DNA from 3 places in the Micromonospora sp. A200 genome. Region 2 is predicted to be linked to each of the others. Evidence: riboswitches for the same ligand, from Rfam matches in the RefSeq annotation. Region 2 holds a riboswitch; each other region holds the start of a gene.
What was found. A riboswitch is a leader RNA that binds a small molecule or an ion and turns the genes downstream of it on or off. The one in region 2 is predicted to bind cyclic di-AMP.

Region 1 (5,611 bases), on a different contig from region 2:
AGATCATCTTCGACCGGGGCCTGGGTGACCTCTTCGTGGTGCGTACCGCCGGGCACACCGCCGGCCCCGAGGTGCTCGGCAGCGTCGAGTACGCGGTGAGTGTCCTGGGCACCCCGTTGGTGGTGGTGCTCGGCCACGACTCCTGCGGAGCGGTGCAGGCCGCCCGGGACGCCGCGCGGACCGGCACGCCGCCGGTCGGGCACCTGCGGGCGGTGGTGGACGCGGTGGCGCCCAGCCTCCGACGGGCCACGGAGCAGGGCGTCGACGACGTCGACGGGATCGTCGACATCCACATCGCGCACACCGTCGAGGCGCTGCTGGGCAACTCCGCCGTACTGGCCGCCGCGGTCGCCGAGGGGCGGTGCGCGGTGGTCGGCATGTCGTACCGGCTGGCCGCCGGTGAGGTGCGGACGGTGGCTGCGGTGCCGAGCGTCGTGCCGGCCCAGACCGGCGATCGGGCGACCGCCGTCGCCGGCTGAAACCCCCGCACGCGACGAGGGCCGCCCCCACCGGGGACGGCCCTCGTTCGGTACGCGTCGCGGGCTACAGCATCGACATGTGCACGTGGTCGGTGTGGTTCGACGGTCCGCTGTACGACTTCCACCCGGTCGCCGGGAACCAGATCTGCCGGTTCCAGATCACGTAGTAGATGCCGAGCCGGTCGGCGTTGCGGATCAGGAACGCGGCGAGGTTGTTGCCGTACATCCGGGTGTCGTTGTTGTGCCAGGGCGCGAAGCCGCTCCGCTGCAACGACCAGTCGCAGGCCTTGCCCTTCGGGTGGTCCCACGGCCCACCGGGCCGGTAGCAGCCCGCGAACCGGTTGAAGCCGACCCGCCGGACCTCCTTGTACGCGTGCAGGGTGCGTGGCGTGATGGTGCCGGAGGTGGTCGGGTCGTTCTCGGTGCGCGACTCGGAACGCCAGCCGCCGTCGGCCGTCCGGCCGGGGCCGATCCGGGCGACCGGCGAGGTCGCGTCGACCAGGCCGCCGGTGAAGCCCCGGCCGCCGACCAGCTGGAGGGCCTTCTCCGCCTCCCGGCTCTCCCGGGCCATGTCGTTGGTGAGCTTCTGCTGCTCACGCACCTCGGCGTCCAGCGCCAGCTTGGCCTGCTCCGCGCGGTTCTTGGCGGCGGTCACCTTGGCCAGCTTCTGCGCGTTGACCATGTTCAGCTCGTCCAGGGCGGCGGCGCGCCGGACGAACGAGTCGGGCGCGTCGCTCTCCAGCAGCATCGCCACCGCGCCGATCCGGCCGGTCCGGTACGACTGCGCCGCGATCTGCGAGACCGTCGGCTGCAACGCCGCCAGCTCGTCCTGCGCGCGTTGCACCTCCAGCGCGAGCTGCTGCTGGCGCTTCTTGGACTTCTCCAGCTGCCTCTTCGCCTTCGAGTACTCGCGGTTGCGCAGCTCGATGACGTCGGTGAGCAGCTTGGGCTCGCCGTCCTCCTCGTGCCCGGAGGGGGTGGGGGTCGAGGGCGCGGCGATCGCGGCTGTCGGCCCGCCGAGGATGGCCAGCGCGGCGAACACGGCCACCACCGGAGTCAACCAGCGGCGCAGGGGTGCCGTCACAGTGTTCCCTTCCGTCGACCGCCGACCGGGTTAGCTGACGGGTTCGGGACGGAAGTGGCCCCTACCGCTCGCGCGGATTCACCCCATGTACCTGGTTCCCCGGCTCGCCTCGCGGCGATTGGGCGGCGGCACCGCAGGCGCCGCTGCGCGCCTTCGGCGGTGACCGGCAGCGAGGTTACCCGAGAGTCGTACCGGGGATCTACGTCCAGAACCCGACTAAAAGCGTTATTTCGTCGTAGCGAAGCGTGACGAGTGACGCGTTCGTCAGGTTCCGCGTCCGCGTCGGTCACGCAGCGGAGTCTCACCATGCGGTGTCCGTGCTCCTTTCCGGGTCGGGCCACCGTGCGGGGGCCGGGGTGGACGGTCCGCCGGGACGCGACGCGCTCAGCGCCTCGAGCGCCGCGTCCCGGTCGGCGGAGGGGCGGGGAGTGGGTGCCGGCCCGGTGTCCCGGGCCGGATCGTCGGCCGGGCCACGACCGGCGGTGGCGACCAGCGCGGCCAGCGCGGTGGTCAGTGGGACGGCGGCGATCAGGCCGAGCGTCGCCACCGCGCTGCGGACGATCTCCTGGGCCAGGAACTCGCTGGTGAGGATCTGGCTCACCGGACGGCTGTCGGCGGTGAGCAGGAGCAGCAGCGGCAGCGAGGCGCCCGCGTACGCGAGCACGATGGTGTTCACCGTGGAGGCGATGTGCGCCCGGCCGACCCGGGTGGCGGCCCGGTAGAGCTGCGTCCGGGACAGTCCGGGGTTGGCGTGCGCCAGTTCGGTGACGGTGGCGGCCTGGGTGACGGTGACGTCGTCGAGCACGCCGAGCGAGCCGATGATGATGCCGGCCAGCAGCAGCCCGTGCAGGTCGACGTCACCCTGGTACAGCGACAGCGTGGTGGCCTCCTCGCTGCCGAACCCGGTCAGGTGGGTGGCGGCGGTGGCCAGGCTGCCGAGCAGTCCGGTCAGCACCAGGCTGCCGAGGGTGCCGAGGACCGCCACCGAGGTCTGCGCGGTGATGCCGTGGGTCAGGTACAGCACCACGAACATGATCAGCGCCGAGCCGGTGATCGCGATCAGCAGCGGCGAGCCGCCCGCCGCGATGCCGGGTACGACGAAGGTCAGCAGGATGGCGAAGCTGGCGCCCAGCCCGGCCAATGCGGCCAGCCCGCGCAGCCGGCCGAACGCCACGATCGCCGCCGCGAAGAGCGCCACCAGCCACACCAGGGGCTTGCCCCGCTGGTGTTCGGCGATCTGGTAGCTGGTGGCGGTGGGGTCGGCCGGGTCGGTGAGCTGGACCAGCACCACCTCGTCGCCGACCGCGACGGTGGGCGCGCCCGGGCCGGCGGGCACCGGAGTCTCCACCTGCTGGCCGCTGTCCGGGCCCTGCTCGACCCGGACCGTCACGGTCCCGCACGGTCCCTCGGCCGCGCCGGGCGGCGCCTCCGGGGTCGGCGGGCAGGGTTCGGTCACCACCCGGGTCACCGTGCCGTGGTGGCGTGCCGGCTCGGCGCTGCCGTCGGCCTGCCGCGAGTCGCGCGGCCACAGCACCAGGGCGGCGATCACCGTGACGACGAACAGCGGGACCACCGTCGCGACGAGGATCCGCCGCACCCCCGGTGGGGCGGACGGAGCGGGACGGGTGTGGTCGGCGCCCATTGCGAGTCTCCCAACGATCCAGGGCGGGGTACGTGTCAGCCGGCCGTTCGGTTCACCGGCGGGACGCGCGTGGCGGGCCGCGTACCCGGGGGTGGGCCCTGGGTGCCGGCGGGGTCACCCAGCGTGACCGGACGGCTCGGTCGCCCGGCGTGGCGACCCGCCCGGGCGGTCGCCCACGGCGGCCGAGCCCGGCGCGGTACGCGGGCCGGCGGCAGCTGCGGCGGATGGCGAGTCATGGCCGGTGAATCGTAGCCAGGTTCGGTGCGGGTCCGCCCGGTTCGCGACATCGGCAGCGCGCCCACCGGGCATCGTGGGGGCATGGACCAGCACGCCGGCCCGGCCCGGCCCCCGGGGTCGGACCGACACCGGGGGCACGACCGGCACGCCGGCCACGACCCGGAGATGTTCCGCCGCCGCTTCTGGCTCTGCCTGGCGCTGACCCTGCCCGTGGTCGCCACCAGCCACATGGTGATGGAGTGGTTCGGTTACTCGCTGGAGTTGCCCGGCCGGTCCCTGGTCGGGCCGGTGCTCGGCTCGGTGGTCTTCTGGTGGGGCGGCTGGCCGTTCCTCCTCGGCGCGGTGCGCGAGGTGCGCGACCGGGCCCCGGGCATGATGCTGCTGATCGGGATGGCGATCAGCGTCGCGTACGCCGCCTCGCTCGCCACCAGCCTCGGCGCCTTCGAGCTGGACTTCTGGTGGGAGCTGGCCGCCCTGGTCACCATCATGCTGCTCGGGCACTGGCAGGAGATGAAGGCCGTCGGGCAGGCGCGGGGCGCCCTCGCGGCGCTGGCCGCGCTGCTCCCCGACGACGCCGAGCGGGTCGGGCCGCAGGGCGGCACCGAACGGGTGCCGGTGAGCGACCTGCGGGTGGCCGACGTGGTGCTGGTCCGCCCCGGTGGCCGGGTGCCGGCCGACGGGCGGATCGTCGACGGGGCCGCCGAGCTGGACGAGTCGATGGTCACCGGCGAGTCCCGCCCGGTCTCCCGGGCGGTCGGGGACCGGGTGGTGGCCGGCACCGTCGCCACCGACTCGGCGATCCGGGTCCGGGTGGAGGCCATCGGCGACCAGACCACCCTCGCCGGCATCCAGCGCCTCGTGGCGCAGGCGCAGCAGTCCGGCGGGCGGGCGCAGGCGCTGGCGGACCGCTTCGCCGCCTGGCTCTTCTACGTCGCCACGGGTACCGCCGTGCTGACCGTCGTGGGGTGGACCGCGCTGGGCGAGCGGGACCAGGCGGTGGTCCGGACCGTCACGGTGCTGGTGATCGCCTGCCCGCACGCGCTCGGCCTGGCCATCCCGCTGGTGATCGCGCTCTCCACCGCGTTGGCCGCCCGCTCCGGCGTGCTGGTCCGCGACCGGCTCGCACTGGAACGGATGCGCACCGTCGACGTGGTGCTCTTCGACAAGACCGGCACCCTCACCAGGGGCGAGCACGCCGTGGTCGGGGTGGCCGCCGCGCCGGGGACCGGCGAGGACGAGGTGCTGCGGCTCGCGGCCGGGGTCGAGGCGGACAGCGAACACCCGCTGGCCCGGGCGATCGTCGCGGCCGCCGCCGAGCACGGCGGCCCGGCCCCGGCCGCCGGCTTCCGCTCGCTGCCGGGGCGCGGCGTCCGGGCCGACATCGACGGTACGCCGTACGCGGTCGGCGGCCCCGCGCTCCTGCGCGAGCAGGGGCTGGAGCTGCCCGGTGCGCTGGAGCCGGCGGCCCGGCGCTGGGCGGAGCGCGGCGCGGCGGTGCTGCACCTGGTCCGCCTGCCGGACACCGTCCTCGGCCTGCTCGCGCTCGCCGACCAGGTACGCCCCGAGGCCCGGGAGGCGATCGCGGAACTGCGTGCCGAGGGGGTTCGCAGCATCGCGATGATCACCGGGGACGCCCGGACGGTGGCCGAGGCGGTCGCCGCGGACCTCGGTTTCCGGCCCGGCGTCGACGAGGTCTTCGCCGAGGTGCTCCCCGCCGACAAGGACCGGAAGGTGACCGCGCTGCAACGCCGGGGGCTGCGGGTGGCGATGGTCGGCGACGGGGTCAACGACGCGCCGGCGCTGGCCCGGGCCGACGTGGGGATCGCGATCGGGGCGGGCACCGACGTGGCGATCGAGTCGGCCGGGGTGGTGCTCGCCTCCTCCGACCCGCGCGGGGTCGCCGGGGTGGTCCGGCTGAGCCGGGCGGCGTACCGGAAGATGCGGCAGAACCTCGCCTGGGCGGCCGGCTACAACGTGGTGGCGCTGCCGCTGGCGGCCGGCGTGCTGGCCTTCGCGGGGGTGGCGCTGAGTCCGGCGCTCGCCGCGGCGCTGATGTCCGCCTCGACGATCGTGGTCGCGCTCAACGCCCAGCTGTTGCGCCGGGTACGCCTCTGATCCCGCCGGTTCGGGCTAGCGTGGTCGGGTGCGAACGGCGACGGCGCGGCCGGC
Region 2 (5,611 bases):
CCGGCACGACCGTGCGCAACCACACCCGGCTCCAGGAGGAGGGCGACGTGCTGCGGATCGACGTGGAGATCACCCTCTCCGCGCCGGCGCCGCTGTTCGGGTACGCGTTCCGGCAGGCCCGCGCCGCGCACCTGGGCCTGGCCAGCCGGCTCGGCGCGGTGCTGGACCGGGAGGCCGACGGCGGCCCGGTCCCGAACTGACGCCCCCGTCCACTCAGCGGCGGCCGGCGGGGGTCGCCGCCGTCCGGCGGGGCGGCGGGACGGCCCGGCGGTTGCGGCCCCACGGCTTCCAGGTGGAGATCACGGTCATGGTGACCAGCAGGCCGGTGGAGACCGCCGGGGCGACCACCACGTCGATGCGCTGGTGTGCGGTGGCGTCCGGTCCGGCGGCGGCGCGCAGGTTCGGCGTCAGCGCGAACAGCATCAGGCCGATCATCACCGTGGTGAGCACCAGCTTGACCACCACCCAGCGCCAGCGCAGCAGCCCCCAGGGGGTCAGCAGCGCGCTGGTCACGCCGATCACCCAGACCAGCACGCTCAGCGGCGCGAAGAGCCAGGTCGCCACCAGCGCCGCCGCCGGATAGACCACGCCCGGGTCGGCTCCGCGCAGCCCGGCGATGCCGAGGGTGAGTAGCACGAGGTCCGCGCCGAGCCAGCCCAGCGCGGTCACCAGGTGCAGGGTGAGCAGGGTCTTGCGGCCGTCGGGGGAGAGTCGGGTCATGCCTCGATGCTCGCCGGGCCGTCGCGCTGCGTCGTGGGCCGGTCGGCGACATCCCGGGTACGTCGGTGCGCGTACGGCGGGGCCCGTCCGCCTCGGACGGGCCCCGTCGCGGCTCGGTCAGTAGACCGACAGGTGCACGTGGTTGGTGTGGTCGCTGGACGGGTCCCCGCCGGCCCCGCTGTACGACTTCCACCCGCTGCTGGGCAGCCAGATCTGCCGGTACCAGATCACGTACAGCACCCCGAGTCGGTCGGCGTTGCGGACGTGGTACGCGGCCAGGTTGTTGCCGTACGTCCGGTCGCCGCCGGTCGCGTCCCCGCCGAAGCCGCTCTTCTGCGCCGCGAAGTCGCAGGCCCGGCCCTTGGGGTGCTCGCCCGACCCGCTGGGCCGGTAGCAGGAGACGTACCGGGTGAAGCCGGCCGCCTGGCTCTGCTTGAGCGCGTTGAGCATGCGCGGGGTGATGCAGCCGTTGGCCGGGGTCGGGTCGTTGACGCTGCACGACTCCGAGGGCCAGGACCCGTCGGGGTTGCGCGGCGCCGCCTTGGCGTTGGCGGTGGAGGTACCCGCGGTGGAGCCGCCGCCGGCGCTGGCGGCGGGCTTGTCGGCGGCGGCCACCGCCAGGGCCCGCTCGGCCTGCTGCTTGCGCTTGGCCATCACCGCGACCTGCTTGCGCTCCTCGACGATCTCCTTGTCGAGCGCGGCCCGGGTGCGGGTGGCGTCGTCGCGGGTCTGGATCAGGTTGCGCAGCTCCCGGTCCTCGTTGGAGGCGACCGTCTCCAGCGCCGCCGCCCGGTCCAGGAAGCCTTCGGGGCTGGAGCTGTTCAGCAGCGCCGACACCGGCCCGAGCCGCCCGGTCCGGTACGCCACGCCGGCGATCTCGCCGACCTTGCCCTGCCGGACGGTCAGCTCCGACTCGATGGTCTTGAGCTGGTTGCCGAGCTCCTGCTGCCGCTTGGTGGAGCGTTCCAGCGCGGCCTTGGCGTCGATCCAGCCCTTGCTGGCCGCGTCGAGCTGGGCGCGCAGCGCGGGGGTGCCGCCCTCGGGGTCGCCGGGGGCGGCGAGCCGGGTGGCGGGGGGAGCGGCGGTCGCCGGGACCGGCGCGGACGACACCCCGAGGGCGAGCGTCGCGACGACCGCGGCCGCCAGCCGTGCGGTGGTACGTCGTACGTGCATGCACATGTCCTTCCGTCAGCCGCCGACCGGGTTAGCTGACGGGTTCGGGACGGAAGATCCCTACCGCTGACGCGGATGCACCCCACGAACATGGTTCCCCGGCTCGCCCTGGCAGGCGATTAGGCGGCGGCCACCGCCGGCACCGGAGGGTGCCGCCTGGCGGAGGCCGGAACCGAGCCTACCGGTACGGGTGTGACACCCGCCCGTTTCGTGACTCAGGGTACTGGAGTGAACCATGGTGTAGGTGACACAATGGGACAATAGGTGCCCGATTTCGTCACCACTCGACCTGCCCGCAGGCGCCGGGGGCGGCCCCCGGCTCGATCTGGAGGGTGGCGTGCTCGATGTGGAAGTCCTCGTGCAGGGCGGTGCGGGCGGCGGCCAGCACCGTGCCGACCTCGGCGCCGGGGACCATGGTGAGGTGGGCGGAGGCGACCTCCATGCCGGAGGTGAGCGTCCAGACGTGCAGGTCGTGCACCTCGGCGACGCCGGGGACGGCGGTCAGCCGGTCGTGCACGGCGGTCACCTGCAGATGCTCCGGAGCGGCCTGGACCAGGATGCGCACCGCCGCGCGGCCGAGCCGCCAGGTGCGGGGGAGGATGAACAGGCCGATCGCGACCGCCACCGCCGGGTCGGCCCACCACCAGCCGGTGCCGGCGATGAGCAGCGCGGCCCCGATCACGCCCAGCGAGCCGAGCAGGTCGCCGAGCACCTCCAGGTACGCCCCGCGCAGGTTGATGCTCTCCCGCGCCCCCTCGCGCAGCAGCGCGAATGCGACGAGGTTGGCCAGTAGGCCGAGCACCGCCACGGCCAGCATCGGCCCGGTCCGCACCTCCGGCGGGTCGCCGAACCGGCGGACCGCCTCGATCAGCACGTAGATCGCCACCCCGCTGAGCAGGACGGCGTTGGCGAGCGCGGCCAGCACCTCCAGCCGGTAGAGCCCGTAGGTGCGCTGCGGGTCGCGGTCGCCGTGCCGGGTGGCGGTGATGGCGGCCAGCGCCATGCCGATGCCGAGCACGTCGGTGAACATGTGCCCGGCGTCGGAGAGCAGGGCCAGCGAGCCGGTGCCGAACGCGGCGACGGCCTCGACCACCATCAGCGTGGCGAGCAGCGCGAAGGCCGCCCAGAGTCGCCCCCGGTGGCGGTGCGCCGCGTTCGTGACCGACCCGTGGTGGTCATGACCTGCGCCCACGCCCACACCTTCCGTCGCCCCGGCGGCCCGAACCCAATCTATGCTCACATCGCTATGTATGCAACTAACCCCGCCCGCATCCCCCACTTTCAAAGAACGAGTGGCCACCGCGCCCGGTACAGCCACTCCTTCTCGGAACCTGCCTGACCCCGGGGGTCAGGGGGTCGGGTCGATGGTGGTGAGGCGTTGGGTGGCGCGGGAGAGGGCGACGTAGAGGGTGCGCACGCCCGAGCCGGGGTCGGCCCGGATCTCGCTCGGGGCGATGAGCACGACGCCGTCGTACTCCATGCCCTTGGCCTGGAGGCTGGTCACCACCTGGAGCCGGGAGCCGCCGCGCCCGCCCAGCCAGCCGGCCACCTCGTCGCGGCGCGGCACCGGCGTGATCACGCCGACCGTGCCCTCCACCTCGGTGAGCAGCGCGTCCACCGCCTGCACGGTCGCCGCCGGCAGCCGGTCGGCGGCGACGGTCAGCGCGACCGGCTCCACGCCGGTGGAGCGGACCGCCGTCGGCAGTGCCAGGTCGGGGTAGAGCCGGCGGATCTCCGCCGCCGCCACCGCGAAGATCTCCGCCGAGTTGCGGTAGTTCGTGGTCAGCGCGAAGCGGTGCCGCCGGCGCCGGCCGAGCGCCTGGTCCCGCGCCCGGTCCAGCTCCTGCGGGTCACCCGTCCAGGCGGTCTGCGCCGGGTCGCCCACCACCGTCCAGGAGGCGAGCCGGCCGCGCCGGCCGATCATCCGCCACTGCATCGGTGAGACGTCCTGCGACTCGTCCACCACCACGTGCGCGTAGTCGCGGTAGTCCTCCGGACGTTCCCGGGCCGCCGCCCGGGCGGCCCGCTGCCGGTCGGCGAACGTGCTCAGCTCGCGGACGCCACCGGCCAGCTGGTACGGGTCGCGCTTGGCCCGGGCCGGCCGCACCGGCTTGCCCAGCAGCGCGTCCAGCTCGTCGAGCAGGGCGATGTCGGCCACCGTCAGCCCCTGCGCGTCCAGCGCCCGGTACGCCTCGACCAGCAGCGCGGTCTCCGCCCGGGACAGGATGCCGCCGGCGTAGCGGCGCAGCCGCTCCGGCCGGGCCAGCCAACCCAGCACGTGCCGCGGGTGCAGCCGCGGCCACCACGCCTTGAGGAACTCGCGGAACTCCGGCCGGTCGATGATCTCGTCCTCGAAGGTGCGCTGCTCCGGCAGCCGGGTGACGGCCAGCCGGCGGGCCTGGGCGTACAGCGCCGCGAGGACCGCGTCGAAGGCGACCCGCCGGACCTCGTTGCGCCGCCCGCCCCGGGACAGCGCCCGGTCCCGGACGCCGTCCAGGTCGCGGCGCTCCAGCCGGAGCAGCTCGCCCCGGTAGAGCAGGCGCAGTTCGTCCGGCCCGCCCGGCACCGCGTCGCGCACCGCCCGCTCCAGCACCTTCCGCATCCGCAGCGAGCCCTTCACCGCCGCCACCTCCGGCGGGTCGGTCCGGGTCGCCGACATGCCCGGGAAGAGCGAGCCCAGCGAGTGCAGCGTGGCGGTCTCCTCGCCGAGCGAGGGCAGCACCGAGGCGATGTACTCCACGAAGACCGAGGACGGGCCGACCACCAGGATGCCGCCGCCGGCGTACCGGCTGCGGTCGGAGTAGAGCAGGTACGCGGCCCGGTGCAGCGCGACCGCCGTCTTGCCGGTGCCCGGGCCGCCGGAGACGATGGTGACCCCGGAGCCGGGGGAGCGGATCGCCTCGTCCTGCTCCCGCTGGATGGTCGCCACGATGTCGCGCATCCCCCGGCCGGTGGCCCGGGAGAGGGTCGCCAGCAGGGCCCCGTCACCGACCACCGTCATCTCGGCCGGCGCCGAGTCCGGGTCGAGCAGGTCGTCCTCGATCCGGGTGACCTTCTCGGCCGACGACTGGATGGTGCGCCGGCGCACCACGCCCAGCGGCTCGGCCGGGGTCGCCTGGTAGAACGCGGCGGCGGCCGGGGCGCGCCAGTCCACGACCAGCGTCTCGGCGTTCTCGCCCCGCACGCCGAGCCGCCCCACGTGCAGCACCTGGCCGGTCCGCAGGTCGAGCCGGCCGAAGACCAGCCCCTCGTGCTCGGCGTCCAGCACGTACCGTCGCTGCGCGGCGTGGAACACCATCGCGTCCCGCTCGACCAGCGCGCCGAAGTTGCCCACCCGGGCCAGCCGGTAGCCCTCCTTCTCGGCCTGCGCCGCCGAGCGGCGCAGTTCGGCCAGGCGGGCGTACACCCGGTCGAGATGCCGCTGCTCGGCGGCGATCTCCTGCTCCAGGGTGGTCTGGTCGGTCAACGTGACGGCTCCTGTGCGACGGCGGCGGCCGGGCGCGGGCGCACGCCAGGCGGAATGAGGGTACGGGCAGCCTGCCACCCCCCTTCGGGGCCATGCCGCGTCCCGCGACCTCCGCCACCCTCCACGGGCCGCTCAGCCGGCCGGAACCGGCTCCGTCGCGCCCGTCGTCGTCGGCCCGGTCCGGCCGATCTCCGTGGCGCCGATCTCGGTCGCGTCGATCTCCGGCGCGTCGGCCAGCACCCGGTCCAGCAC
Region 3 (5,611 bases), on a different contig from region 2:
AACGCCAACAGGACCCCCGCCACGGTGGCGTGCACGCCCGACTCGTGCATCAGCGTCCAGGTCACCGCGGCCAGCGGCAGCAGCAGCCACCAGGACCGGACGCGGCGTTGCACCAGCAACCCGAACAGCGCCAGCGGCACCAGGGCGCCCAGCAGCGGCGCGACCGACAGGTCGCTGGTGTAGAAGACCGCGATGATGACGATCGCCAGCAGGTCGTCGACGACGGCCAGGGTGAGCAGGAAGGTCCGCAGCGCGGACGGCAGGAGGCGGCCCACCACGGCGAGCACCGCCAGCGCGAAGGCGATGTCGGTCGCGGTCGGGATGGCCCAGCCCTTGGCCGCGCCCTCGCCCGCGCCGGCGGCGATGACGTAGTAGAGGGCGGCGGGCAGGAGCACCCCACCGACGGCCGCCGCGACCGGCACCGCGGCGCGACGCGGATCACGCAGGTCGCCGGCGACGAACTCGCGCTTGAGCTCCAGGCCGGCGACGAAGAAGAAGATCGCCAACAGGCCGTCGGCAGCCCAGGTGGCCAGGCTGAGGTCGAGGTGCAGGGACGCCGGGCCGACCTGGAAGTCCCGCAGCGACCGGTAGCTGTCCGCCCAGGGCGAGTTCGACCAGACCAGCGCCAGCAGGGCCCCGACCAGCAGGAGCGCTCCGCCCACGGTCTCCTTGCGCAGGATGGCGGAGATGCGCCTGGTCTCGCCCCACGAGCGGCGGGCGAACAGGCTGGTACGGCGCCGGGTGGCGTCGGTCACGGAAACTCCTCGTCGGCAGGGGTCGCGTCATCCATCGCCGACCAGACTTCCCGGCACACCGGGGTCAACCCTATCCGGCACCGCGGCGGGCCCGTCGGGTTCCGCGGTCGGCCGTGCTCGCGACCGGGCGCGGGACGCTCCCGGTACCCGGCGGTGGCGCGACCGACCGGCCGTAGCGCACCGCCCGGCGCGTCCGGAGCGACACCGCGCCGAGCGGGCCGACGGTGCGCCACGGCAGACCTCGACGCCCGGCCGGCAACGGGCCGGCCGGGCGTCGCTACGGTCTGTCCCTCGTGCGAGGCGGTGACGCGTCAGAGGCTGAGCTTCTGACCGGGGAAGATCAGCCCCGGGTCGGCGCCGACCACGCGCTTGTTGCGCTCGTACAGCGCCTGCCAGCCACCGGCCAGGTCCCGGGCGTCGGCGATCTGCGACAGGGTGTCACCCGGCCGCACCACGTACACGTCGCCGGTCCCGGCCGGCGCGCTGCGCCGCTGGCTGCGGGTGCTGTGCTGCTCCCGCGAGGACCGCTCGGTGGAGGTGGCCTTCGACGAGCCGGAGCGCCGCTGCGACTTCTGCGACTTCTCCGCCTTCTCGGAGGTGGTGGAGTAGCTCTTGGTGGAGCCACCCTTCCTGCCGCAGGTCGGCCAGGCACCGATGCCCTGACCGTCGAGCACCTTCTCGGCGATCGCGATCTGCTCGCCGCGGCTGGCCAGGTCGGCGCGGGAGGCGTACTTCTTGCCGCCGTAGCCGGACCAGGTGCTCTGCGAGAACTGCAGGCCGCCGTAGTAGCCGTTGCCGGTGTTGATGTGCCAGTTGCCGCCGGACTCGCACTGGGCGATCGCGTCCCAGTTGACGCTGGCGGCGCTCGCCGGCGACGCCGGCGCCAGGACGGCGGCGACCCCGGTGACCGCACCGACGGCGAGCGTGCCGACGGCGATGCGGCGCGAGCTGACCCGTCGGTGACGGGCGGTGTATTCAGTTGCCATGTGGATTCCTCCACGCCGACGAGGTGAGCTGTCGGGTTCGGGCCGAGGAGCCCGGCCGCCCGTGGGCGGCTTCACCCCGAGGTGACGTGCACCGAGGAACGTGTGGGTCCCCCGCTCCATGCCCACTGAAAAGGTCCCGCCGGCCGGCGGCATGGATTAGGCGTTACCGGCCGTGGTGTCCGCGATCGCGAACACGAACGACGTTAGGAACTGTTTCGGGCGATTGCCCACCTCTTGTGAAGTTCTTCACCCGGCTGAGCGACGGCTCCCTGCTTCGAGTTGCGGGCTGGTCGGCGGTGCTCTACAAGGGCTGGTCGGGAACCTGTCACGACTGGGCCGAAAGCCTCGCTCCGAGCGGCGGATCAGGTGCCGTCGCCTCGCCGTCTTCGCTGGTCAGGCGGCCTCGATCGGCGGCCCGCGCCGCCGGACGGTCAGCGTTGCCGCTGATTGGCGACTCATGTCTGGGCAGCCCGGCCGCCGACTCGCACGGTAGGAGCAGAGCGCGGCCGCGGCGCCGACGCGTCGGATGCCGGGCGCCGGCGCCCTGGCCGGCACGGTCCGCCCCGGTTCGCGGCGGCCGACCATCCGCAAGAGGAAGGACCTCCATGGACACCGTCAGCATCGACACCGACTACCTCGTCGCCACCTTGGACGAGGACGACGACCCCGAGAGCCTGGCCGGCGACGAGGTCGACTTCGACCTGGCCGCCGCGCTGGAAGAGGAGGAGTGAGATGGGCGTGCACCTGGCGCCCGCGCTGCGGGTGCTGCGCGAGGAGATAGACACCCGATGGCCGCAGCGGGACCGCAAGTCCGACGGCTGGTTGGGCGACGCCAGTCACCAGGCGCGCCGCTCGGACCACAATCCGGACAGTGACGACCAGTCGGTCAACGCGGTGGACGTAGACGTCGACGGGATCGACCCGCTGCTGGTCGTCCGGCAGGCCGTCAGCCATCCGTCCACCCAGTACGTCATCTACGACCGGAAGATCTGGAGCCGTACCCGCAGCTTCCGGCCGGCCCGGTACACCGGGCCGAACCCGCACGACAAGCACCTGCACGTCAGCGTCAGCCACCAGCGGAGCCTGGAGGACAGCCGCCACCCGTGGGGCATCGCCACCGCCACCACGGCGCGGCTCGGCGACCGGGTGCTGCGCGCCGGCTGCCGGGGCGGCGACGTCCGGGAGTTGCAGGCCGTCGCCAACCGCCTCGGGGCCCGGCTGACGGCCGACGGGGTGTTCGGGCCGGCCGTGGCCGCCTGGGTACGGTCGTTCCAGACCGCCCGGAAGCTCGACGCCGACGGGGTGGTCGGCCCGCGTACCGTGGCTGCCCTGCGCGCGGCCGTCAAGCCGGCCCCGTCGGTGCCCAGCGGGCGACCGGCGACACCGGTGTCCGGGGGCAGACCGGGCTCGCGGACGCTGCGGCGCGGCAGCAAGGGCGGGGACGTGGCCTTCGTCCAGCGGTTCGTCGGCGCGAAGCGGTGCGGCCCCGCGAGCGGCGCCTTCGACGCGAAGACCGAGGCCGGGGTGCGCTGGTACCAGGGCATGCGGGGGCTGACCGTGGACGGGGTGGTCGGCCCGGCCACCTGGGCGGCGATGGGCGTGCGGGTCGGTTCCTGACTGAGCAGGCGGCCCCGGCCCGGCGCTGCACCGGGCCGGGGCCGTCGTCGCGTCAGAGGGTGCGGGCCAGCCGGTCGGCGAGGACCCGGGCGAACCGGGCCGGGTCGGCCAGGTCGCCGCCCTCGGCGAGCAGCGCCATGCCGTACAGCAGCTCGGCGGTCTCGGTGAGAGCGGCGGAGTCGCCGCCGCGCTCGTGCGCCACGCGCAGGCCGGTGACCAGCGGGTGGGTCGGGTTGAGTTCGAGGATGCGCTTCACCTTCGGCACCTCCTGCCCCATCGCGCGGTACATCTTCTCCAAGGTGGGCGTGATGTCGTGGGCGTCGCCGACGATGCAGGCCGGCGAGGTGGTCAGGCGGGATGAGAGCCGCACCTCCTTGACGCTGTCGGCCAGCGCCCCGCCGAGGAAGGCGAGCAGGGCGGCGTACTCCTTGGTCTGCCGCTCCCGTTCCGTTTCGGCCTCCTCGCGCTCCCGCTCGGTGTCCAGGTCCACCTGGCCCTTGGCGATCGAGCGCAGCGGCCGGCCGTCGAACTGCGCTACCCGCTCCACCCACACCTCGTCGACCGGGTCGGTGAGCAGCAGCACCTCGTAGCCCTTGGCGCGGAAGGCCTCCATGTGCGGCGAGTTCTCCAGCATGGCCCGGTTCTCGCCGGTGGCGTAGTAGATCTCCTCCTGGCCGTCCTTCATCCGCTCGACGTACCCGCGCAGCGTGGTGGGCTCGGTGGCGTCGTGGGTGGAGGCGACCGAGACGATGTCGAGGATCGCCTGCTGGTTGTTCGGGTCCTCCAGCAGCCCCTCCTTGACCACCCGGCCGAACTCCGACCAGAAGGTCCGGTACCGGTCGGCGTGCTCGGTGCGCATCTCCTTGACGGTGGCGAGCACCTTGCGGACCAGCCGGCGGCGCACGATCTGGATCTGCCGGTCCTGCTGGAGGATCTCCCGGGAGATGTTCAGCGACAGGTCGTGCGCGTCCACCACGCCCTTGACGAAGCGCAGGTAGTTGGGCATGAGCGCGGTGCAGTCGTCCATCACGAACACCCGCTTGACGTACAGCTGCACCCCGCGCCGGCCGTCGGCCATGAACAGGTCGAACGGGGCGTGCGTGGGGATGAAGAGCAGCGCCTCGTACTCGAAGACGCCCTCGCCCCGCATGTGGATGGTTTCCAGCGGGTCGGCCCAGTCGTGGCTGACGTGCCGGTAGAAGTCGCGGTACTCCTCCTCGGCGACCTCGTCGCGCGGCCGGGCCCAGAGCGCCTTCATCGAGTTGAGGGTGACCGGCTCGGCGTCCGGGGTGACGAGCCGGATCGGCCAGGCGATGAAGTCGGAGTACCGCTTGACGATCTCGCGGATCTTGCCGTGGTCGGTGTAGTCGGCGAGGTTGTCCTCGCTGTCGGCCGGCTTCAGGTGCACGGTGACCGAGGTTCCCTGCGGGGCGTCGTCGACGGTCTCTACGACGAAGGTGCCCTCGCCGGTGGACTCCCAGCGGGTGCCCTCGGTCTGGCCGGCCCGGCGGGTCAGCAGGGTGACCGTGTCGGCCACCATGAACGTCGAGTAGAAACCGACGCCGAACTGGCCGATCAGGTCCTGGGCGGCCGCCTCCCGGGACTCCTTCAGCTTGCGCAGCAGCTCGGCCGTCCCGGAGCGGGCGATGGTGCCGATCAGCGAGACGACGTCCTCGCGGGACATGCCGATGCCGTTGTCGCGCACGGTGAGGGTACGGGCCGCCGGGTCGGTCTCGATCTCGATGTGCAGGTCGGCGGTGTCGGCCGCCAGGTCCTTGTCGACCAGGGAGTCCAGCCGCAGCTTGTCCAGCGCGTCGGAGGCGTTGGAGACCAGCTCCCGCAGGAACACGTCCTTGTGCGAGTAGATCGAGTGCACCATCAACTGCAGCAGTTGACGCGTCTCGGCCTGGAACTCCAACGTCTCGGTCCGGCTGCTCACACCAACCTCCTCATCGGGCTGTTTCGGTCCATGGGGCAGGATCCGCGGGAGAAGGATACGAGCCGTCGTGGTCGCCCGGTCACCGCCGGTCGTCATCGCGACGGTGGGCCACCAGGTAGGCCTGTGGAGTGGGTTCCCGCCACCCGCCCAGCTCCTGCGGCTCCCGTCGCATGCGGGCGTGCACGATCAGCCCGGCGGCCTCCAGCAGGGCCGCCACCCGCTCGGGCCGACGCCGGTGGAAGGTGAGCGAGACCGGTCGCCCCCACGCGTCCGTGCGGTGCACCGGCTCGTCGCCGACCTGGAAGGCCAGCAGC

Region 1: it holds a riboswitch for cyclic di-AMP, as region 2 does, so the genes downstream of both, M2302_RS18760 (hypothetical protein) here and M2302_RS11960 (hypothetical protein) in region 2, are expected to answer to the same signal.
Region 3: it holds a riboswitch for cyclic di-AMP, as region 2 does, so the genes downstream of both, M2302_RS05000 (transglycosylase family protein) here and M2302_RS11960 (hypothetical protein) in region 2, are expected to answer to the same signal.

What each region holds. Positions count from the first base shown of each region.
Region 1 is NZ_JARXXY010000018.1:50,016-55,626, forward strand. Features, by position in the region: gene M2302_RS18755 (carbonic anhydrase) at 1-479, shown strand, start outside; gene M2302_RS18760 (hypothetical protein) at 544-1,563, opposite strand; cyclic di-AMP (ydaO/yuaA leader) riboswitch at 1,568-1,698, opposite strand; gene M2302_RS18765 (YibE/F family protein) at 1,865-3,205, opposite strand; gene M2302_RS18770 (heavy metal translocating P-type ATPase) at 3,524-5,557, shown strand; gene M2302_RS18775 (hypothetical protein) at 5,586-5,611, shown strand, end outside.
Region 2 is NZ_JARXXY010000010.1:37,464-43,074, reverse strand. Features, by position in the region: gene M2302_RS11970 (SRPBCC family protein) at 1-200, shown strand, start outside; gene M2302_RS11965 (hypothetical protein) at 214-720, opposite strand; gene M2302_RS11960 (hypothetical protein) at 838-1,893, opposite strand; cyclic di-AMP (ydaO/yuaA leader) riboswitch at 1,898-2,029, opposite strand; gene M2302_RS11955 (cation diffusion facilitator family transporter) at 2,171-3,085, opposite strand; gene M2302_RS11950 (AAA family ATPase) at 3,242-5,359, opposite strand; gene M2302_RS11945 (alpha/beta hydrolase) at 5,492-5,611, opposite strand, start outside.
Region 3 is NZ_JARXXY010000003.1:278,284-283,894, reverse strand. Features, by position in the region: gene nhaA (Na+/H+ antiporter NhaA) at 1-755, opposite strand, end outside; gene M2302_RS05000 (transglycosylase family protein) at 1,067-1,741, opposite strand; cyclic di-AMP (ydaO/yuaA leader) riboswitch at 1,740-1,914, opposite strand; gene M2302_RS04995 (hypothetical protein) at 2,347-2,472, shown strand; gene M2302_RS04990 (peptidoglycan-binding protein) at 2,474-3,358, shown strand; gene htpG (molecular chaperone HtpG) at 3,411-5,297, opposite strand; gene M2302_RS04980 (class I SAM-dependent methyltransferase) at 5,377-5,611, opposite strand, start outside.